Regions from separate parts of the Nonomuraea sp. MTCD27 genome, predicted to be linked through region 1. Evidence: predicted binding sites of a transcription regulator. Region 1 holds the regulator's gene; the other holds the start of a gene.
What was found. The regulator HrcA, encoded in region 1, represses chaperone genes, less so after heat shock. The targets are predictions, from matches to a motif close to TTGGCACTCTCNNNNNGAGAGTGCCAA.
Positions count from the first base shown of each region.

Region 2: groES (co-chaperone GroES) is a predicted target of HrcA. The motif match lies at 2,380-2,406, and genes of this name have one in related genera.

Region 1 covers NZ_JBGNUW010000006.1:514,811-519,101, forward strand. The annotation lists gene ACBJ59_RS21275 (16S rRNA (uracil(1498)-N(3))-methyltransferase) at 1-4, opposite strand, end outside; gene dnaJ (molecular chaperone DnaJ) at 6-1,145, opposite strand; gene hrcA (heat-inducible transcriptional repressor HrcA) at 1,157-2,170, opposite strand; gene ACBJ59_RS21290 (hypothetical protein) at 2,328-3,233, shown strand; gene ACBJ59_RS21295 (DUF3097 domain-containing protein) at 3,251-4,057, shown strand; gene ACBJ59_RS21300 (DUF4870 domain-containing protein) at 4,054-4,291, shown strand, end outside.
Region 2 covers NZ_JBGNUW010000022.1:54,448-58,738, forward strand. The annotation lists gene ACBJ59_RS47355 (hypothetical protein) at 1-868, opposite strand, end outside; gene ACBJ59_RS47360 (methyltransferase domain-containing protein) at 1,065-2,240, opposite strand; gene groES (co-chaperone GroES) at 2,493-2,807, shown strand; gene groL (chaperonin GroEL) at 2,880-4,291, shown strand, end outside.

The DNA of each region.
Region 1 (4,291 bases):
TCACGTCACCGGCCGTTGAAGGCGTCACGCAGGCGGGAGAAAAAACCCTGCTGTCCCGGTGCGAACTTGCCAGGCGGGCGCTCCTCACCCCGCTGCCTGGACAGTTCGCGCAGGAGCTCTTCCTGGGCCGTGTCGAGCCGGGTCGGCGTCTCCACGTTGACGTGGATCAGCAGGTCACCCCTGCCGGACTCGTTGAGCCGCTGCACACCGCGCCCGTACATGGTGATGACCTGGCCGGACTGCGTGCCGGGGCGGACGTCGACCTCCTCGGAGCCGTCGAGCGTCTCCACCGCCAGGATGGTGCCGAGGGCGGCGGCGGTCATCGGGATCTGCACGGTGCAGTGCAGGTCGTCGCCGCGCCGCTCGAAGATCTCGTGGGCCCGCTCGACGATCTCCAGGAACAGGTCTCCGGGTGGTCCGCCGCCGGGGCCGACCTCGCCCTCGCCGGCGAGCTGGATGTGGGTGCCGTCCTCCACGCCCGCGGGGATGCGGACCTTGATCGTACGGCGGGTGCGCACCCGGCCGTCGCCGGAGCACTCCTGGCAGGGGTGGCGGATGATCGTGCCGAAGCCACCGCACTGCGGGCACGGCCGCGAGGTCATGACCTGGCCCAGGAAGGACCGGGTGACCTGGGAGATCTCGCCGCGCCCGTTGCACATGTCACAGGTGTCGGGGTGGGTGCCCGCCGCGGCTCCCGCGCCGTGGCACACCTCGCACAGCACGGCCGTGTCGACGACCAGCTCGCGGGTGGTGCCGAACGCCGTCTCGCGCAGGTCGAGCTCCACCCGGATGGTGGCGTTGCGGCCCCTGCGGGCGCGCGAGCGGGGCCCCCGGGCGCCGCCCGCCGTGCCGAAGAAGGCGTCCATGATGTCGCTGAAGGGGAAGCCCGCTCCGAAGCCTCCGGCGCCCGCGCCCGCCGCCGCGCCGCCGAAGGGGTCGCCACCCAGGTCGTACATCTGGCGCTTGTTCGGATCGGACAGCACCTCGTAAGCCTGCGTGATCTCCTTGAACCGCTCCTGGGTCTCAGGATCGGGGTTCACGTCGGGGTGCAGCTCACGGGCGAGTCGGCGGTAGGCCTTCTTGATCTCGTCCTGACTTGCGTCACGGCGCACCCCGAGGGTGGCGTAGTAGTCGCTGTTTGCCACTTATCGACCTCTTATGATGCAGCCAGGATCTGGCTGACGTAGCGTGCCACCGCGCGTACGGCGCCCATCGTCACGGGATAGTCCATCCTGGTCGGCCCCAGCACGCCGAGCCGGGCAAGTTGGTTGTCGCCAGAACCGTATCCGGTCGCGACGACGGATGTGCCGCGCAGGTAGGGGTTTTCTGAGCCGATGCGCACGGTGAGAGCGGACGGCGTGTCTGATGAAGTCTCGCCGAGCAGCCGCATCAGGACCACCTGCTCTTCCAGCGCCTCCAGCACGTCGCGCAGGCCGACGGTGAAGTCGGCGCCGGCGAGGTTGGCCGCGCCGGCGAACACGATCTTCTCGTCGTGCCGCTCCACCAGCGTCTCGAGCAGCACGGACAGGATCGTGGCCACGGCGGGCCGGTCTTCGACGGGCAGCCGCTCGGGCAGGTCGGCGACCAGCTCCGGGACGGTGCTCAGGCCGCAGCCGTCGAGGCAGGCGTTGAGCACGGCCCGCAGATGCGCAATGCGGGTGTCCTCCACCACTTCGGGCAGCTCGACCACGCGCTGCTCGACCCGGCCGGTGTTGGTGATCAGCACGAGCATGACCCGCCGGTCGTTCAGCGGGACCAGCTCGACGTGCCTGACCGTCGAACGCGTCAGCGTCGGGTATTGCACCACCGCCACCTGCCTGGTCAGCTGCGCGAGCAGCCGGACCGTGCGGGTGACCACGTCGTCGAGGTCGACGGCGCCGGCGAGGAACGTCTCGATCGCCCTGCGCTCGGCCCCCGACAACGGCTTGACCTGCGACAGCCGGTCGACGAACAGGCGGTAGCCCTTGTCCGTCGGCACACGGCCCGCGCTGGTGTGGGGCTGGGTGATGTAGCCTTCCTCCTCCAGCGCGGCCATGTCGTTCCTGACCGTCGCCGGGGAGACCTTCAGGTTGTGGCGCTCGGCGAGTGCCTTGGAGCCCACCGGTTCGTTGGTGGACACGTAGTCTTCGACAATGGCGCGGAGCACCGCCAGTTTCCGATCGTCGAGCACGTGCTCACCTCCTGCCTCTGTCCTTATCAGGAACGCGGTGTCTAGCACTCTGTGTTCCCGAGTGCCAAGTGTACGGCTCTCGCCCACAAGGTGCGATAACACCGCGTCCCATCCTGCTGCTAGCTTCCTGGAAGCGACAGGCCTCACACTTGCCCATATGACCGACGAATCCCAGCCCCCGTCGTACGGCCCCCCGCCCGGGCAGGGTCCTTACCACGGTCAGCCGCGACCTCCTCAGTACGGCCCGCAGCCCGGCTCCCAGCCCGGCTACGGCCCGCAACCGGGCTCCCAGCCCGGTTACGGCCCCCAGCCCGGCTCTCAGCCCGGCCCCGGCCAGCCACCACAGGGCCAGCCGCCCTACGGACAGCCGCCTTTCGGCCAGCCACCGCAGTACGGCCAGCCACCGCAGTACGGTCAGCTGCCGCAGTACGGTCAGCCCACCCAGTTCGGCCCGCCACCTCAGTACGGACAATACGGCCAACAGCCCCAATTTCCGCCACGAATCGACTCCAAAGCGATAAAGCCCCGCCTGTGGTGGCTCGCGGCGGCCTGGGGCGTGTTCGTGGTGTGCGCGGTGGCGGGGGTGCTCATGTTCACCGGCGGGGTGGTGAGCAGCGTGGCGGACCTGGCTCCGACCCGGACGTTCGCGTCGGGCGAAAGCGTCACCGTCCCGGTGGACCCGGCCGACAAGCCCGCCGTGTACATCGCCAGTGACACTCAGGTCACCTACGACTGCGCCATCACCGGCGGGCCCGGGCAGGCCAGGCTGGCCAAGACCGCGGGCACCCAGAAGGTCACGGTGAACGGGGCCGTCTGGGAGCAGTTCCTCGTGATCAACGCCCCGGCCAAGGGCGACTACCAGCTCACCTGCACCAACCAGGAGCAGGCCACCGTACGCTACGGCGTGGGCCGCGACGCCCTGTCCGCCGTGGGCGGGATCACCGGCGGGCTGGCCGCGCTGGTGCTCGTCCCCGGCGTGGGTCTGCTCGTCGCGATCGCCGGCACCATCACCGTCCTCGTACGCCGCAGCGGTGCGCGTAAGCGCCTTGCGGTCAGCGGGTGATTTGCTACGGTCCCCGTGTGTACGAGGGCGATGTTCTGTCGGGAAATTGGCGTCGGCCGGGCAAGGGCAAGATCCCGAAAGTGCCCGCCGAGCCGGACCTCGTCGTGGAGGACGCGGACAGCGGCTTCTGCGGCGCCGTGGTGGCCTGCGACAAGGAGGCCGTCACGCTCGAAGACCGGTTCGGCAAGCGCCGCCTGTTCCCCCTCGCACCCGCCGCCTTCCTGCTGGACGGCAAGGCCGTGACCCTGGTCCGCCCCACGGCGGCCCCCGCGGGCCCCAGGCGCAGCGCGTCGGGCTCCATCGCCGTGGAGGGGCTGCGGGCCAGGGTGGCCAGGCAGAGCCGGATCTACGTGGAGGGCGTGCACGACGCCGCCCTCGTGGAGAAGATCTGGGGCCATGACCTTCGGGTCGAGGGGGTCGTGGTCGAATATCTCGAAGGCGTGGACGACCTGCCCGCCATCGTGGCGGAGTTCGGCCCCGAGCCGGGGCGCCGGCTGGGCGTGCTGGTGGACCACCTGGTGCCCGGCTCCAAGGAGAGCAGGATCGCCGCCGAGATCACCTCACCGGACGTGCTGGTGGTGGGGCACCCCTACATCGACATCTGGCAGGCGGTCAAACCCTCCGTGCTGCGCATCCCCGCCTGGCCCGACGTGCCGCGCGGGGTGCCGTGGAAGGAGGGCGTGATCGCCGCCCTCGGCTGGCGCATGGAGCCCGCGGAGGCATGGCGGCGCATTCTCGGCGCCGTCTCGAAGTACACGGACCTGGAGCCGGAGCTGCTCGGCCGGGTCGAGGAACTGATCGACTTCGTTACGGAGGCACCATGACCCACGACCCGCCCCAGCCACCGCCCGACGACGACGCCACGCGCAGAGTCACCCCCGCGGACCTCCCCCCGCCCTCCGGCCCCCAGCAGCCCGGCTACGGCCAGCCGCCGCCTCCCGGGTACGGCCAGCAACCCGGATCGCAGCCGGGTTACGGCCAGCAACCCGGCTCCCAGCCCGGCTACGGCCAGCAACCCGGCTCCCAGCCCGGCTACGGCCAGCAGCCCAGCTACGGCC
Region 2 (4,291 bases), on a different contig from region 1:
GGCGGCCGGTGAGCTGCTCGTCGGCCTCCTTGAGCCGGCTCACCAGGCGCTCGTCGGCCTCCAGGAGGGCCGTGGCCAGCCGCTGGTCGGTCTCGTCGAGGCGGACGGTCAGCCGCTGGTCCGCGTCGTCCAGGCGGGCTGTCAGGCGCTTGTCGGTCTCGTCCAGCCGGACGGTGAAGCGCTGCTCGGCGGCGTCCACCTTGCTCGCCAGCTGCTCGGCCGTGCCCGCCAGGCGCTCACCGACGCCGTCCGACATGTCGTTGACCACGGCCTCGACCCGGTCGGTACGGTCGGCCAGCTCGGCCATCGACTTGTCGAGCCGGGTGAAGCGGCTGGCGGCGGCCTCCATGCTGGAGTTGAGGCCGGCCAGCGTGGCCGCGAAGTCGGACATGCCCTTGGTGATGCCGTCAGTGGTGTCGAGCACCGACTGCAGCCGGCTCAGCGCCTCGTCCACGCTCTCGCCCACGGTCCCCAAGTCGGCCCACAGGCTCGGCAGCTCGGCGACCGGGGTCACGCGGGCGTCGACGTGGCCCACCTTCTCGCCCACGGCGTCCACGTGGTCGCGCACGGCCTCCACGTGCTGCGCAAGGCCCTCCGCCCACATCGGCGGCTTGGCGGAGATCTCCTCGAGCCGCCCGCTCACCGACTCAAGAGTGCCGCTGAGGCCCCCCAGCTCGCGCTCTCGCACCTCCCGCAGGAGCCACTCCATGCCTTCGAGCCGCTGGCGGATCTCGTCGAGCACGGCGCCCTGGGTGCGCTGCTCGTACACGTGGTCCTGGGCGGCGCGCGCGAGGAGGTCCCGCATCCTCTTGGGGACGGCGTCGTAAGCGCCCGTTTGAAGAAGGGTGGTGTGGTTGGAATGGTCCACCGAAAGCTCCTTCGCTCGCCGACGGTCTGCCGCGCAGCGGTGGGGTAAGGTCCGGTTCATTTCTGAAAGAGCGAGAACGCGGTCAACCGCATTAGGGGGGAGAACTCCCGCCCGCCCACCTTAGCCTTTCGATCAAGGTCCGTCAGTGGCGAAGGAAAAGATCGCGGTTAACGCGCGGATGACCGGATTTGGGGGTTCAGCCAGGTGAGAGGGCCTTGCAGATGAGAACCGATGGTTTGTCGATAATCCTGGTCAGGATGATGACCGCCGAGTTGTCGCCCTTGAGCCGCAGGTCGGCGCGGAGGCGTTCGATGTCGATGGCGGAGCCGCGCTTTTTGATGGTGACATTGCCGATTTGTCGGTCACGGAGTGCGGCGCGAAGTCTTTTCAGGGAGAAAGGAAGAATGTCCTCTATTTCGTATCTTGTGGCCCACGGGGAGTCCACCGGGTCGTCGGCCGTGATGTAGGCGATCATCGGGTCGAGCAGCCTGCCGCCGACGAGCTCGGCCACCTCGCCGACGAGGTGGGCGCGGATGGCGGCGCCGTCGGGCTCGTAGACGTAGCGGCCGGCGGGGCCGACCGGGGCCTGGACTCCGGCGGCGGTCAAGGTGTGGCCGCCCGGCAGCAGGGTGGCCCGCCGGCCTCCGCCCTGGCCGGTCCAGAGGGTGGCCTCCTTGACCTCGCCCTTGTAGGAGATCCACTCGGCCTCGGCGCCCTCGGGGATGAACTCGTACGGGATGCCGGGGGCCACCTTGAGGCACGCCAGGGCGGCCCGGGAGATCAGGTCGAGCACCACGGGCCAGGGCGGGGAGTAGGCCATGGGGTCGAACGTGCGGCCCCTGCCCGTACGCCGGGCCGGATCGGCGAACAGCACGTCGTAGTCCTCGGGCCGCACCCCGGCCGCGTCCGCGACCGTCACCGTCACCCGCTCGCCCACGCCGAACGCCTCCGCGTTGGCCCTGGCCACGGCGACGGTCAGCGGGTCGGTGTCCACGGCGGTCACGGTGCAGCCGGCGCGGGCCAGCGCGAGGAGGTCGCCGCCGACGCCGCAGCAGGCGTCCAGGACGTGCGGCGCGCCCGCGGGGCGAAGGGCGAGCAGGCGGCGGGCGCGGTGCTCGGCGACCTCCGCCCGGGTGGACTGCTCCAGGCCGTGTGACGTGAAATACATTTTGCCGGCGTCTTGCCCGAACTTTGCCCTGGCCCGCTGCCTGAGCCCGGCCTGGGTGAGGGCGGCGGAGGTGAGCCCGGCGTCGTACGTCCTGCGCAGGGTGGTCGCGGCGGCGACCGGATCGGCGCCCACCAGCTCTCCGGCCTCCACGAGCGCCCGCCGGCCGCGCGGGGTGAGCAACTCGGCGAAGGCGTCCAGGTCCACGTCACCTGACGTTAGCGGCACCGGACACGTACCCGTCACGCAGGGGACGCGCGGGAGCTCTACCGTCTGATTACGGTCTGATCGCTCTCAGCAGACGCGTTCGTGTTGACTGTCAAGCCCCTCTTGCATATGTTTCCTGTTGGCACTCTCCCCTTGAGAGTGCCAACGTGCGACGAGGCAGGTCTGACACCCGCGACGGCAGGCCCAGCTGGTCGCCTCTTCTAGATCATTCAAATCTGAAGGGGAGGTCCGATCGTGACGACCGCCACCAAGGTTCCCGTTAAGCCGCTCGGCGACCGCATTGTGGTTCAGCCGCTTGAGGCCGAGCAGACCACCGCTTCCGGCCTGGTCATCCCTGACACCGCCAAGGAGAAGCCGCAGGAGGGCAAGGTTCTTGCGGTGGGCCCGGGCAACTGGGACGAGGACGGCGACAAGCGGATTCCGCTCGACGTCTCTGAGGGCGACATCGTCCTCTACAGCAAGTACGGCGGCACCGAGGTCAAGTACGGCGGCGAGGAGTACCTCGTGCTCTCCGCCCGCGATGTTCTCGCGATCATCGAGAAGTAGGCCGGATGTGTCGAGCCCCGGGCGCTCTTGAGGGCGGCCGGGGCTTTCGACGCTAGGAGAGGACATTCAGCAATGGCGAAGATCCTGGAGTTCGACGAGGACGCCCGCCGCGCGCTCGAGCGTGGCGTGAACGCCCTCGCGGACGCCGTGAAGGTAACCCTCGGCCCGCGTGGCCGCAACGTCGTCATCGACAAGAAGTTCGGTGCGCCGACGATCACGAACGACGGTGTGACCATCGCTCGTGAGATCGAGCTGGAGGAGCGCTACGAGAACCTCGGCGCCCAGCTCGCCAAGGAAGTTGCCACCAAGACCAACGACATCGCGGGCGACGGCACCACCACCGCGACCGTCCTGGCCCAGGCCATGGTCCGCGAGGGCCTGCGCAACGTGGCGGCCGGCGCCTCGCCGCTGTCGCTCAAGCGCGGCATCGACAAGGCGGCCAGGACGATCAGCGACAAGCTGCTCGCCAGCGCCCGGCCGGTCGAGGACAAGAAGGAGATCGCCAATGTCGCGACGATCTCCGCTCAGGACGCGCAGATCGGCGACCTGATCGCCGAGGCGTTCGACAAGGTGGGCAAGGACGGTGTCCTCACCGTCGAAGAGTCCAACGCCATGGGCATGGAGCTCGAGTTCACCGAGGGCATGCAGTTCGACAAGGGCTACCTGTCGGCCTACATGGTGACCGACCCCGAGCGGATGGAGTCCGTCCTCGAGGACGCCTACATCCTGCTCACCCAGGGCAAGATCTCCTCCATCGCGGACTTCCTGCCGCTGCTGGAGAAGATCGCCCAGACGAAGAAGCCGCTCCTCGTGGTCGCCGAGGACGTCGAGGGCGAGGCCCTGGCCGTCCTGGTCACCAACAAGATCCGCGGCACCTTCACCTCCGTGGCCGTCAAGGCCCCGGGCTTCGGTGACCGCCGCAAGGCGATGCTGCAGGACATGGCCATCCTCACCGGCGGCCAGGTCGTCAGCGAGGAGGTCGGCCTCAAGCTGGAGCACGTCGGTCTCGAGGTGCTCGGCACGGCCCGCCGCGTCGTCGTCACCAAGGACGCCACGACCATCGTCGACGGCGCCGGTGACGCGCAGGCCATCGAGGACCGCGTCAAGGAGATCAAGCTCGCCATCGAGCAGTCCGACTCCGACTGGGACCGCGAGAAGCTGCAGGAGCGCCTGGCCAAGCTCGCCGGCGGTGTGTGCGTGCTGCGTGTCGGCGCCGCCACCGAGGTGGAGCTGAAGGAGAAGAAGCACCGCCTCGAGGACGCGATCTCCGCGACGCGCGCCGCGATCGAGGAGGGCATCGTCTCCGGCGGTGGCTCCGCGCTCATCCACGTCTCCAAGGAGCTCGACGACCTCGGCCTGACGGGCGACGAGGCCACCGGTGTCGGCGTCGTGCGCCGCGCGCTGGTGGAGCCGGCCCGCTGGATCGCCGAGAACGCCGGTCTCGAGGGCTACGTGGTGACGCACAAGGTCGCCGAGCTGGAGGC